2 linked regions of the Azospirillum sp. TSH100 genome follow. The protein of the gene in region 1 interacts with the protein of each later gene in a pairwise test. Links are inferred from orthologs where the notes say so. Each region holds a gene or a part of one and is shown on either strand. Other genes may lie near its edges. The genes, in order: lon and rplI.

Evidence for each region.
Region 2: the proteins of lon (region 1) and rplI interact in binary tests that used the Escherichia coli proteins (3 or more experiments, as listed by UniProt). The link is inferred for Azospirillum sp. TSH100 from one-to-one orthologs.

Annotation. Positions count from the first base shown.
Region 1 is NZ_CP039634.1:2,642,867-2,649,875, forward strand. Bases 2,294-5,351 are described here. They hold lon (endopeptidase La), read right to left. Parts: upstream 5,001-5,351; coding sequence 2,586-5,000; downstream 2,294-2,585. Other genes in these bases: E6C72_RS12525 (HU family DNA-binding protein), read right to left, coding at 2,294-2,387; E6C72_RS12535 (methyl-accepting chemotaxis protein), read right to left, coding at 5,208-5,351. Outside these bases: E6C72_RS12510 (type IA DNA topoisomerase), read left to right, coding at 1-542; E6C72_RS12515 (hypothetical protein), read left to right, coding at 675-1,844; more of E6C72_RS12525, read right to left, coding at 2,115-2,293; more of E6C72_RS12535, read right to left, coding at 5,352-7,009.
Region 2 is NZ_CP039634.1:2,442,155-2,449,086, reverse strand. What follows is about bases 2,365-5,345. They hold rplI (50S ribosomal protein L9), read right to left. Parts: upstream 4,147-5,345; coding sequence 3,583-4,146; downstream 2,365-3,582. Other genes in these bases: rpsR (30S ribosomal protein S18), read right to left, coding at 5,155-5,345; E6C72_RS11590 (DUF2232 domain-containing protein), read right to left, coding at 4,146-5,105. In the rest of the region: E6C72_RS11610 (oxidoreductase), read right to left, coding at 2-382; E6C72_RS11605 (NADP-dependent isocitrate dehydrogenase), read right to left, coding at 513-1,736; more of rpsR, read right to left, coding at 5,346-5,424; rpsF (30S ribosomal protein S6), read right to left, coding at 5,425-5,865; E6C72_RS11575 (acyltransferase), read left to right, coding at 6,305-6,932.

The sequences.
Region 1 (7,009 bases):
CGCTGTGGGAGATGAAGCTGGACGAGGTGGTGACCGGCCGCGCCGATTTCCGGCGGGTGATCGACGCCATCGCCAGCGAAGCCGACCGGTTGATCGGGACGCTGGTCGGACAGCGCGGCGTCGCGCTCGATCTCGGTCAACCCGCCGCCAAGGCGCGATTCACCCGACGGGGCACGACGGGACGCGGCACTGCAGGGTACGGCACAGCAGCACGCAGCGCCGCGGCGGCGCGTGGTGACACCACAAAGCCGGTGCGCCGGCGGACGCGCAAGGCCGCCGCACCCACCGATGGTGAGCCGACGGCACCGAAGCCGCGGCGTCCCCGCAAGACCAAGGCCAGCCCTCTTCCGGTGGATGTGGTTGCGGAGGGCGCGTCAGGCGCCGACATGCCCCCGCCGGAAGCGTGGCGCCGCCGCGAACCAACCGAGCGGATGGTTGCCTTCGCCCGCAGTCTTGCGGAGCGCAAAGGCATCGCCCTGCCCGATTCCTGCCTGCGTGATTTCGACCAATGCCGGAGCTTTCTGGACCAGCACGCCCGGTAATTGCCTGAAACGGCCACGCTTCAGGTTGCGGTTTTGAGAAGATTTACCCGATTTCGGCGACATTGATTGCTGGACACGCCTCGATCGGCTGGCAATTCTAGCAGCAGCCTCAATCATTGCTGGGCGCTTCCCATGAGATTTTCCGGTCGGACCTCGCGCACCGTCACTGCTGCCGCGCTGACTCTGGTCGCGACAGCTCCCGCGCTGGCCCAAAGCATGCTGAACTATGGCGGCATCAGTGTGGCGCAATGCATCCCCTTCGCGAATTTCCAACCGGTGTCCTTCACCGATCCGCCGAAGTTGAATTTCAGCATCGCCGGCGACAGCGCCATCCACACGGTGACGATGGACACCGGATCGGTCGGCGTTGCCATGTCAGCCACCAACATCCCCAACTACGAGACGCTGAAGACGGCGCCGGGGGCCAGGCCGGGCACGCAGTTCCTGTCGAGCAGCAAGATTCTGTGGGTCGGCACCTGGGTGCCGATGACGGTCACCCTGTATGACCGCGTCCAAAAGCCGGTCGCGACGTCGGAAGTCTTCATCCTTGGCGTGGAGAAGTCCGGCCGCTGCGACAGCTACCAGACCGACCAGCAGATCTGCCCCGACCTGCCGGCGCCGGCCAAGCCGGTGCTCTATATGGGCGTCGGCTTCGGTCAGGAAGCCGATTTCCAGCCGCAGGGCACGCCGGACAAGAACGTGCTGCTGAACCTGCGCAGCGTGAACGGCCAACCCATCGCCAACGGAACGCTGAACTCGGGCTACATCATCGGCCGCCAGGGCATCCAGGTCGGCCTGACCGCCGACAACACAGCGGGCTTCCGCTTCGCCAAGTTGGTGCCCTATGCGCAGTATCCCGGTGATTGGATGATGCCAAGCGGCTGCATCTCGGTGAATCCGGAAGTGAACCGCGATGCCAATGGCCCGATCTGCACGCCCGCCAACATCCTGGTCGATACCGGCATCCCGCAGAGTTACATGACGCTGCCGCCCACGATCAGGTTCGACACCGTGCAGCAGCCGGACGCCAGCGAACCCAACAAATCGGTCGGCGTTCTGGCGCCCGGCACCTCGGTCGCCGTCAACATTCCTGATGCCGCCAGCCCGATAGCCGTCGACTCCTTCATCGTCGGCGCCGGTTCGCCGAACGAGCCGCAGCAGGTGATCCCCTGGAGCACCGACAAGCGCCCGCCCTTCATCAACACCGGCCGCCATTTCCTGCGGCAATACCAATTCCTGTACGACGCGAAGCAGGGCTATGTCGGCATGAAAGACCAGCCGAACCCCTGCGGCGAACAGTGAGGAGAACGAGGGGCGCCAAGCCGGCGCTCGTCACCACGCACGCATGAAAAAAGCCCCGGAACGGGGCCTGATCACAGGAACGACAATGGGAATGGTGGGCGATGAGGGGATCGAACCCCCGACATTCTCGGTGTAAACGAGACGCTCTACCGCTGAGCTAATCGCCCCAACCGGGTAAGGCCTTGCAGCCAAACGCAAGCCGGCCGGGTGGATGCCCGGCCGGCCGCACTATGCCCTGAACGGGCCAGAAACTTCAAGCGCCGTAAGCGCTTAGTTCAGGGCGTCCTTCAGGGTCTTGCCAGCCTTGAACTTCGGCTGCTTGGACGCCGGGATGTCGATCTTCTCGCCGGTACGCGGGTTGCGGCCCTCGGTCGCGGGACGCTCAGCCACCGCAAAGGTGCCGAAGCCGACCAGACGGACCTCATCACCGTTCTTCAAGGACTCGGCGATGCTGTCGAACACGGCGTCGACGGCCTTCGTGGCGTCGGTCTTGGACAAACCGGACGCTTCGGCAACATGCGCCACGAGATCGTTCTTGTTCACGCAATCCCCCTTCGAAATTCAGCAAATACTGAAAGACAAAAGCCGCCCCAGGACTTTTCGTCCACGACTTTTTGGAAGCAAAGGATAATCACAGCGCTTGCCGCCCGTCAATTCCCGACGGGCGGCAAAGCCGCTCTTGTCCTAAAAGTCACGCCATCCGGCGGCGGTCACGATCCGATCGCAACCGCCGGTGCCGGATCAGTGACGCAGGGCCTCGCCGTCGGCACCCTTCTCCTGGGCCTTCGCCGCGGCCGGATCGACCTCCGGCTCGGTCCATTCGATCGGCTCCAGCGGACGGACCAGCGCATTGCGCAGAACCTCGTCCACCGTGCCGACGGGCATGATCTCCAGCCCGCGCTTCACGTTGTCCGGGATGTCGGCCAGATCCTTCTCGTTGTCCTTCGGGATCAGCACATGCTTGATGCCACCGCGCAGCGCGGCCAGCAGCTTCTCCTTCAGGCCGCCGATCGGCAGCACCCGGCCGCGCAAGGTGATCTCGCCGGTCATAGCCACGTCCTTGCGCACCGGAATGCCGGTCAGCACCGAGACGATGGAGGTGGCCATGGCGACACCGGCCGACGGGCCGTCCTTCGGCGTGGCGCCTTCGGGAACATGGACGTGGATGTCCTTCTTCTCGAACAGCGTCGGCTTGATGCCGAAGGCGATGGCGCGCGACTTGACGTAGCTCTCGGCCGCCTGGACCGATTCCTTCATCACGTCGCCCAGCTTGCCGGTGGTGGTGACGCGGCCCTTGCCCGGCAGGCCGACGGCCTCGATCGACAGCAGCTCGCCACCGACCTCGGTCCAGGCCAGACCGGTGGTGACGCCCACCAGATCCTCCAGTTCCGCCTCGCCATAATGGAAGCGGCGGACGCCGGCATACTTGTCCAGATTGCGGCGGGTGACCGCGACCTTGGCATTGCCCCCCGACTTCAGCAGGATCTCCTTGACCGCCTTGCGGCAGAGGTTGGCGATCTCGCGTTCCAGCGAGCGGACGCCGGCCTCCCGCGTGTAGTAGCGGACCAGATCGCGCAGCGCGTCGTCGGAGATGGTGAACTCGCCCTTCTTCAGGCCGTTCGCCTCGATCTGCTTCTCGATCAGGTGGCGCTTGGAGATCTCGACCTTCTCGTCCTCGGTGTAACCGGCGACGCGGATGATCTCCATGCGGTCCAGCAGCGGCTGCGGCATGCGCATGGTGTTGGCGGTGCAGACGAACATCACGTCGGACAGGTCGTAATCGACCTCCAGGTAATGGTCGTTGAAGGTGCCGTTCTGCTCCGGATCCAGAACCTCCAGCAGGGCCGACGACGGGTCGCCGCGCCAGTCGGCGCCGAGCTTGTCGATTTCGTCCAGCAGGAAGAGCGGGTTGGAAGACTTCGCCTTCTTCATGCCCTGGATGACCTTGCCGGGCATCGAGCCGATGTAGGTGCGGCGGTGACCGCGCACCTCGGCCTCGTCACGGACGCCGCCCAGCGACATGCGGACGAAGTTGCGGCCGGTCGACTTGGCGATGGACTTGCCGAGCGAGGTCTTGCCGACGCCGGGCGGACCGACGAGGCAGAGGATCGGCCCCTTGACCTTGTTCATCCGGTTCTGCACGGCGAGATACTCAAGGATACGCTCCTTGACCTTCTCCAGACCGTAATGGTCGGCGTCCAGCACCTTCTGGGCCAGCTTCAGGTCCCGCTTCACCTTGGTGCGCTTCTTCCACGGAATGGACAGCATCCAGTCCAGGTAGTTGCGGACCACGGTGGCTTCCGCCGACATCGGGCTCATCGACCGCAGCTTCTTCAGCTCGGCGAGAGCCTTTTCGCGGGCCTCCTTGGAGAAGCGGGTCTTGTTGATCTTCTCTTCCAACTCGGCCGACTCGTCGCGGCCGTCCTCGGTCTCGCCGAGTTCCTTCTGGATCGCCTTCAGCTGCTCGTTCAGATAGTACTCGCGCTGGGTCTTCTCCATCTGCCGCTTGACGCGGTTGCGGATGCGCTTTTCCACCTGAAGAACGCCGATCTCGCCTTCCATGAAGGCATAGACCCGCTCCAGACGCTCCGACACGGTGGCGCATTCCAGCAGCTGCTGCTTTTCCGGAATCTTCAGCGCCAGATGCGAGGCGACGGTGTCGGCCAGCTTGCCGGCTTCCTCGATCTGGTTGATCGAGACCAGCACCTCCGGCGGGATCTTCTTGTTCAGCTTGATGTACTGCTCGAACTGGGAGACGACGGCGCGGCTCAGGGCTTCGAGCTCCTGGTTCTCGCCGGTCTTCTCCTCGACCAGTTCGGCCTGGGCCTGGAAGAACTCCTCATTGTCGGCGAACTTGGTGATGGCGGCGCGCTGGCCGCCTTCCACCAGCACCTTGACGGTCCCGTCCGGCAGCTTGAGCAGCTGCAACACGGTGCCGACGGTGCCGACGCTGTAGATGTCGGCCGGAGTCGGATCGTCCTGCGCGGCGTTCTTCTGGGTGACGAGCAGGATCTGCTTGTCATCCTTCATCACGTCTTCCAGCGCGCGCACGGACTTCTCGCGCCCGACGAACAGCGGCACGATCATGTGGGGGAAGACCACGATGTCGCGCAGCGGCAGGACCGGGTAGAGGGCACCACGGGAGAGTTCGATCATCGGCAGGGCCTCAATGAATGGATCGCCGCCAGCCCGGAATGGGCCTGACACAGCCCCCGCCTCGGGTTGAGCGCGGGGATCCGCCTACGGCACCGGACTAACGTGGCACACGGCCCTGCGGCCTTCAAGGGGCTGGACGAGGCGACGGGCGGTTTCCAGCCTGCAACCCGGCCGGAAACCGCCGCGAACCACCCCCTTTTCGTCCCATCACGCGGTTTTGAGACTGCTTACATAGCCATCGACCGTGTTCCGCAGCGTTCCAGCCTCTTCGGAAAGGCCACGCGACGCGGTCAGCAGTTCTCCGGATGCGATCCGCGTGCTTTCCGCCGTGCTGGCAACCTGCCCGATGCTGCCGGACACCTCGACCGTTCCCTGGGCGGCGGCGTGGATGTTGCGGGCGATCTCCCGCGTCGCGGCATTCTGCTCCTCCACCGCGGCGGCGACTGCGGACGCGGCTTCGCTGATCGCGACGACCGTGCGGCTGATCGCATCGATGGCGGAAACGGCGCTGCCGCTGACCTCGCGGATTTCGCCGACCCGGACCTGGATGTCCTCGGTCGCCTTCGCGGTCTGGCCGGCCAGGTTCTTCACCTCGCTCGCCACGACGGCGAAGCCCTTGCCGGCTTCGCCCGCCCGCGCCGCCTCGATGGTCGCGTTCAGCGCCAGCAAATTGGTCTGGGACGCGATGGAGCTGATCATATCCACCACCGACCCGATCCCCGCCGCGCGTTCGGCCAGGGTCGCGACGATGTCGGCGGTGCTGCCGGCCTCGCGGACGGCGTCCTGGGCGATCCGGGACGCGTCGTCGATGCGGCGGCCGATCTCGCCGATCGAGGCCTGCAGCTCCTCCGCCGCGGCCGCCACCGTCTGGATGTTGCCGTTGGCGAGCTCCGATGCCGCGGCGACGGAGGAGGAGAGCGACGACACATTCTCGGCGTTGGCCGAAACCCGTTCGGAATTGCCGCGCACCGACTGGGCGGTGGAGGAGAGCTGGGCGACGATGCTTTCCAGCTTGGACACGAACTGCTGGGTCGCCCGCTCGAAATCGTGGCGGCGGCGGTCGCGTTCCTCACGCTCGCTGTGGCGCCGGGCCTCCGCCTCGTCGGCCTCGCGTACGCGGGTCTGCAGGACATCGACGGCACCGGCCATCTCGCCGATCTCGTCGGCCCGCCCGGCATGAGGCACCGCGAGATCGCGCCGCCCGCCGGCAATCGCGCCGATCACGCCGGCCAGTTCGACGACCGGCTTGGACGCCCGACGGTTGATCGCGATGGCCGCGCCGATCAGCGCACCGATCGACACCACCGCCAGGACGATAGCCAGGGACAGGCGGCGAAGCGCGGCGCCATGAACGTCGTCGGCCAGCCGGCGCGCCTCGATCACCGCAGCGTCGCGGACGGCCAGAATATGCTGCAGCAGCGGCGATGCCGACTTGCGCCATTCCGCGACGTCGAGATCGTAGGGCTTCCCGGCGTAGGACGCGCTGAGCAGGCGCTTCTTGAAGCTGCCGAACTGCTCGACATAGCCGGTCCGCAAGGTCTGGAGCGCCGCCTTCAGCCCGGGCTCCATGTCGCCACCGACGATGTCATCCTCCATCCCGGCGATCGCCTCGTCGATTTTGCCTTCGATCGTCAGGATCTGGCCCAGCAGATCGGGCGTCATCGGCTTTCCCGAACCGAGCGCCCGCAGGAACAGCACCGACTGCTGCCCCGCACGCTCGCGCAGGGTCGAAGAGCGGACGGCGAGATCGGCCCGGTCGCCGACGCGCGAGTTCAGTTCGTCAAGGTCGTGGCCCAGCCGGACGACAGTCTTCTGGATCGGAAGGGTGATCCGGCTGACTGCATCGAAGTAGAGGGCGACCGGATCGGCCGGACGGCTCGCCGGGTCCTTCGCCAGCCACTCGTCGAGCTGGCTGCGCACACCGGAAATCAGGCTGCCAAGCCCCTCTGCGTCCTTGACCGCCTGAACGTCGCCGCTGTCCTTGACCATGGCGACATAGCGGACGAGGG
Region 2 (6,932 bases), 200 kb from region 1 along the record:
CTCAATAGTCCTGGGTATCGTGCTTCAGCATCACCCGTTCGCCATTCAGCAGCGACAGCATCAGCTGCACCACCATTTCATGGACGATCACCGTATGATGGTTGCCGGTCTCCTGCATCGCCTTGCGCAGTGATTCGCGCACCGCGGGCACGCCGGTGACATCGATGAGCACGTCCAACTGCTCGCCCAATCCCGCCAGATCACGGAAGTTGGTGGTGGTCTTCACGCCGCGGTGGCTGGCAAGCAACATGCCCGGCGCTTCAGAGTCGAGGTCCGCCACACCCAGCAGTTCGACGAAGGGGGCAGCCAGCAATTTACGCAGCAGGGGCGTTCCGGTCTCGCCGGCGCCGACGACGGCGACGCGGAACAGATCGTTGGGCATCGGGTTCGCTCCCTTTCAGATGCGGACAAGAAAAAAGCGGGGAGCCGAAACCCCCCGCTTGAACCCTAGCCGAGCCGCGTTTCGGTTTGACCCGGACGCGGCGTCGCACCCATCAAGGAAACAGCCGGCCTTACGACCAAGCGGCCATCTTCTTTTCCAGGTTGTCCGACAGCTTGTCCAGGAACTGCTTGGTGGTCAGCCACGGCTGCTGCGGGCCGATCAGGATGGCGAGATCCTTGGTCATGAAGCCGGACTCGACGGTCTCGACGCAGACGCGCTCCAGCGTCTGGGCGAACTTGATGACGTCCGGCGTGTTGTCGAACTTGCCGCGATAGGCCAGACCCTGGGTCCAGGCATAGATCGAGGCGATCGGGTTGGTCGAGGTTTCCTTGCCCTTCTGGTGCTCGCGGTAGTGGCGGGTCACCGTGCCATGCGCGGCCTCGGCCTCGACGGTCTTGCCATCCGGCGTGACCAGGACCGAGGTCATCAGGCCCAGCGAGCCGAAGCCCTGCGCCACGACGTCCGACTCCACGTCGCCGTCGTAGTTCTTGCAGGCCCACACGAAACCGCCTTCCCACTTCAGGGCCGAAGCGACCATGTCGTCGATCAGGCGGTGTTCGTAGACCAGACCCTTGGCTTTGAACTGGTCTGCGTAGGCCTCGTCGAAGACCTTCTGGAAGATGTCCTTGAAGCGACCGTCATAGGCCTTCAGGATCGTGTTCTTCGTCGACAGATAGACCGAGTAGCCACGCTCCAGCCCGTACATGAAGCTGGAGTGGGCGAAGCCTTCAATCGAGTCGTCGAGGTTGTACATGCCCATCGCCACACCGGCGCTGGGGTAGTCGAACACCTCATGCTCGATCTGCTGGCTGCCGTCGGCCGCTTCCCACTTGATCGTCATCTTGCCCGGACCGGGAACGACGAAGTCGGTGGCCTTGTACTGGTCGCCGAAGGCGTGACGGCCGATGATGATCGGCTTGGTCCAGCCGGGGACGTAACGCGGAACGTTCGAGCAGACGATCGGTTCGCGGAAGACGGTGCCGCCCAGGATGTTGCGGATCGTGCCGTTTGGCGACTTCCACATCTTCTTGAGGTTGAACTCCTTCACCCGCGCTTCATCGGGGGTGATGGTCGCGCACTTGACGCCGACGCCATACTGCTTGATGGCATTTGCGGACTCGACGGTGACCTTGTCATCGGTCTTGTCGCGGTTCTCGATGCCGAGGTCATAGTACTTCAGGTCAATGTCGAGGTAGGGCAGGATCAGCTTGTCTTTGATGAACTGCCAGATGATGCGCGTCATCTCGTCGCCGTCGAGTTCGACGACCGGATTGGCTACCTTGATCTTGGTCATGGGTGCGAGATCTCCCCGAACGGGTAAGGGCGTTGTCATTCCTTGGGAGCCGGGCGCGTCGTCCAGCGGGCGCTTGTTGCCGGGGAGCATGCCGCATGGGTGGCTCCCCGGTACCCCGGGCGGAAATCAATCGCGGTTATATAGCATCGCCCCGTGACGGAAAGGAAGGTACGGCGGTGGTTCAGGCGTCGATGTCGCACGATTCCGCTTGCAACACGGCCCAGCGCCCGGCCATGATGGTCAATTGGTATTACCGGTTGGCCGGATTGGGCTTCTCGCGCGTCGGAATGCCGAGCGGACGCCGCAAATCCGGCCCCGAAAGCGATCAGGCGGCCGACTCCGGTGTGCGAGAGTTCCGAAACTCCGCCGGTTGGCCATCCGACGCGGAAGCAAGGTCCCGTTCCGCATTGGGCATATAATCACGGGTCAGTGGCACTGCGCCCAGAGACCTTGCCAGCTGCACCTGGAACACCATGTGGCCTTGCAGGCGGAAAGCCAATTCAGCCCCAGCCAGATAGAACTCCCACATCCGGCAGAACCGCTCGTCATACAGCACCTTGGCCTCATCCCAGCGGGCGAGGAAGCGGGCGCGCCAATGGCGCAGCGTCTCGGCATAATGCAGGCGCAGTACCTCCAGGTCGGTGGCGAGCAGGCCCGAGCGCTCGATGACCGGCAGCACCTCCGACAGGGCTGGGGAGTAGCCTCCGGGGAAGATGTATTTGCGGATCCAGGGATTGGTGCTGGCCGGGCCGTCGAGCCGCCCGATGGAATGGATCAGCGCCACGCCCTCGTCGTTCAGCATCTCTCGCACCGCCGTGAAATAGTCATGGTAATGCGGCACGCCGACATGCTCGAACATGCCGACCGAGACGATGCGATCGAAGGCCCCCGGTGAGTGGATGCGAACTCCCGATAGTCGCGCAACTCGAAGGTGATCCGGTCGCCCAGACCCGCCTCTTCCGCCCGCTGGCGGGCCACCGCCAGCTGCTCCGACGACAAGGTGATGCCGGTCACCCGCGCACCGGTGTGCCGCGCCAGATAGAGCGCCATGCCGCCCCAGCCGCAGCCGATATCCAGCACCCGCATGCCCGGAACGATCAGCAGCTTTGCCGCGATGTGCCGCTTCTTGGCCTCCTGCGCTTCGTCCAGCGACATCCCCGGGTCCGGGAAATAGGCGCAGGAATACTGCATGTCGCGGTCGAGGAAGAGCTGATAGAACCGGCGTGACAGGTTGTAGTGGTGTTCCACATTTTGCCGGGACCGCTGCATCGGGTTGTATTGCTGCAGACGGCGCAGCAGCGGCGACAGCGATTCCAGCGCGCGGCCCAGCGCGCCCTGCACTTCGGCGCCGCTCATCAACATCGACAGAAGGTCGTAGATGGTGCCGCCTTCGATCGAAAAGCGGCCGTCCATAAAGGCTTCGCCGAACCGCAGACGTGGGTTGATCAGCAGATCGCGCTCAACCTTGCGGTCATGCAGACGAAGCGTCAGATGGGGCGGACCTGACCCGATCCGATGATGCTTCCCGTTGACCGTAACGAGGTTAAGGGTTCCGTCGCCCTTGGCGGCGGCAAGCAGACGAACCAGCAGCATGCCGAACTCCTTCCGCGGTGCCGTCCAAGCATCGCGCGCAAGGCGAGGTGCGGCAATCCGTCAATCGGTCAGAACTGCTACCCAATTTGGCATTGCCGACTTATGCGCAGGGTCATGTATCCCATGTCTCTGCCGGACCCCGAACGCGAAAACCGCCCGGCCCCGGGTGGGGCGGGCGGCTTTCGGACAAGCGGTACGACGGTGCCGCAAAAATCCCGAAGGCATCTCCGGAACTTTTGCGGCAGGAAGGCGATCAGCCCTCCTCTTCCTCGGTCGCGGTCTCTTCGACGTAGGTCTCTTCTTCCTCGTCATCGTCCCGCAGGTCGGCGGCGGTGATCATGCCACCGCGCTGGGCCTGCAGCTCGGCCTCTTCGGCCGAACGGGCGACGTTGACCGTGACCGTGATCGACACTTCCGGGTGCAGCACGACGCGCAGCTTGAACAGACCCAGGGTCTTGATCGGGGTGTCGATCTGGACCTGCTTGCGGTCGGTCTTGTAGCCGGCGGCGGTCAGCGCGTCGGAGACGTCGCGGGTGGTCACGGAACCGTACAGGACGCCGGTCTCGGCGGCCTGACGGATTACGACGACCGTCACATTGTCCATCTTGGTCGCGACCTGCTCGGCGTCCTTGCGGCGCTCCAGGTTCACGGCCTCAAGGTGGGCCTTCTGCTTCTCGAAGACGGCCAGGTTCGCCTTGGTGGCGCGCATGGCCTTCCGCTGCGGCAGCAGATAGTTGCGGGCGAAGCCGGGACGCACATTGACGACCTGGCCCATCTGGCCGAGCTTCTCGACCCGCTCCAGCAGAATAACTTCCATCACTCGTCCTCCTGACCGGGGGCCGCGGGGGAAAACCGGCGGCGCAGCCCGATCCATTGCTCGATCATGCCCAGGCCGACCAAAAGCAGGATCGGCCACCCGAAGAGAAACAGCATCATGTAGAAGCCAACCAGGATCAGCGTGCGCGCCGATTTGCTGCTGGCGAATACATGAACCACCGAAAGCCCGGCGAAGGCGAACGGGACCGCCAGGATCAGAGCCAGATTGACCGCCAGGAACCCCACGGTCCCCGGTACGGCAGAGGCCGCAGCGACCGACACCGCGAACAGCGGCGCCAGCCAGTTCGGCAATTCCAGCTCGGCCAGACGCATGGCAGGGCGCCGGTTGCGGCCGAACCGCATCAGCGCCCCCTGCGCCAGCACCGCGTTGACGATCGTCATGACAAGCCATGAGATCGCAACCAGCCCCGGCAGGACGGCCACCACCCAGAATGCCTCGGGATCCGGGGCTGGCTGGCCCTGCGAGCGGAACGCCGGCTCGACGACTCGGGCCAGGGTCTGCCGCATCAGCCCGTCGAGCCCACCGGGCTCTCCGAGCGTCAGGATCACCGCAGCGAGCAGCGCCGCCACGCCCATCCCGGTCAGGCCCATCAGGACCCGTCCGGGCGGATACCATTCCAGGGTTCCATCCTCCCGCGACCGCGCCAGCAGCGACTGCCGCACGACCAGGATCGCGGGAGCGGCCCCGGTCATCAGGTAGGACAGCGCCACCAGCAAGCTGCCGGAGGTGCCCAACATCACCGCGCCGGCGCCGGCCAGACCGGCCAACGTCACCGCCGGAGCCCCCAGCCACAGTCCCGTCAGGAACAGGGGCAGGGGGGCCAGGTAGCCCAGGATCAGCGCACCCATCCCGCCGAATGTGACCGACAGGTAGAAAAATGCGCTTGCCAGACCGCCGCTGACGGCGATCACCAGCGGTACGGCCGGACCCAAGGCCATGGAAACCCCTTGCAGAACCTTCACCGAAACAGATCGGCCGTTGCCGGGCTTACTTCACCACGTAGGGGAGAAGGGCCAGGAAACGGGCGCGCTTGATGGCGCGGGCCAGTTCGCGCTGCTTCTTCGTCGAGACCGCGGTGATGCGGCTCGGGACGATCTTCCCGCGCTCGGAGATGAAGCGGGACAGCAGCTTGACGTCCTTGTAGTCGATCGCCGGAGCATTCGCGCCCGAGAACGGGCAGGTCTTGCGGCGACGGAAGAACGGGCGGCGGGCTCCGCCGGTGCGGGCCGGAGCGCCCGTGGTCTGCTTGTCGGACATTTACGCGGTCTCCCCTTCGGCAGCGGCAACGTTTTCCTGACGACGCGGCGGACGCGGACCACGGTCGTCGAAGCGACGCGGACCACGGTCGCCACGCTCGCCGCGCTCACCACGCTCGTTGCGGCTCTGCATCATCGCCGACGGGTTGGCATCAAGGGCGTCTACACGCACGGTCATGAAGCGCAGCACGTCTTCGCTGATGCTCATGTTCCGCTCCATCTCGGCGATGGCGGCGGCCGGCGCGTCGATGTTGAAGAGGGTGTAGTGACCCTTGCGGTTCTTCTTGATCTTGTAGGTGAGGGTCTTCAGACCCCAGTATTCGCTCTTGGCGATCGTGCCGCCGTTGTCGCGAACGATCTGGGCGAACTGCTCAGAGAGCTGCTCGGCCTGGGCGGCCGAAATGTCCTGGCGCGCGATCAGCACGCACTCGTAAAGTGCCATTGCACTCCCCATGGCTGTTCATGGTCCGGCGCTGCGCCCCATCCCTCATGGATCGGATCAGCCGCCCGGGCCTAGCCGACGGCGGACCGCCGGCAAGGAGTTATGAAGCGGCGCAGTATGCACAGGGCGGCGGTGGTGGCAAGCGAAAATCAGGTTCGCCCGATCCCCGCCTTTGGGAAAATCCATACCGGCCTTAAGGTGCTGCCCGGTTGGACGGGGGTGCTGCCTGGATGAACACCGCTGCGCGTCCTCATGCGTTGGCCGGGTAGGGACGGTGCAAGGGTGGGTATCGCGCGGAATACGGTTATGCGCATTTGACCGAAGTGCAATCCACTGTGCCAGCCGCCATGTTCCGCCTGCCGTTCATGGCGGAGCTGCGGGTCGACCCGGTGCCGCATAAACCGCCGGCGGCGATGACAGCCCGGGGCCTGGAGTAGCCATGCGCAAGAACATGTTGCCGTACCATGTCGTTGAATTGAGGGGGCTGGCCTGCATCCTGCTGGTCGCCTACCACGTGGTTGGCATTCCCGGATCCGGCATGCAGGTGGCGGAAGGCTCGATCTATCGCTATGCCACCGACAGCTTTGAACTGATCCGCATGCCACTCTTCACCTTCATCTCAGGGCTGGTCTATGCCCTGAACCCGGTGCGCGCCGACCGGTTTAAGATCTTCTTCATCAAGAAGCTGCGCCGATTGGGCTTCCCCTTTGTGGTGGTGTCGGCCCTTTTCTATTTTCTCCAGACCCACGCGCCTGGAGCGAACGGGAGCTTCGTTCCCGAGTCGATGTGGCGGATCTACGTCTTTCCATACGCACATTTCTGGTATCTGCAGGCTCTGTTCCTGATCTTCGGTCTGGCAGCTCTGCTCGATGCGTTCCATGCCATGGACCGGCCGGGTGGCTTCGTGCTTGCCATGGCGGCCGCGGTGGCCGCCTGCCTGACGGTCCATGCCGACTCGAACGTCCTGTCGATCAACGAGGCCTGCTTCCTGCTGCCGCATTTCCTGTTCGGTGTGGGCGTCACCCGGTTTCGCGCGCTGGGGCGGCCGCAGGCGATGCTCTCGGCAG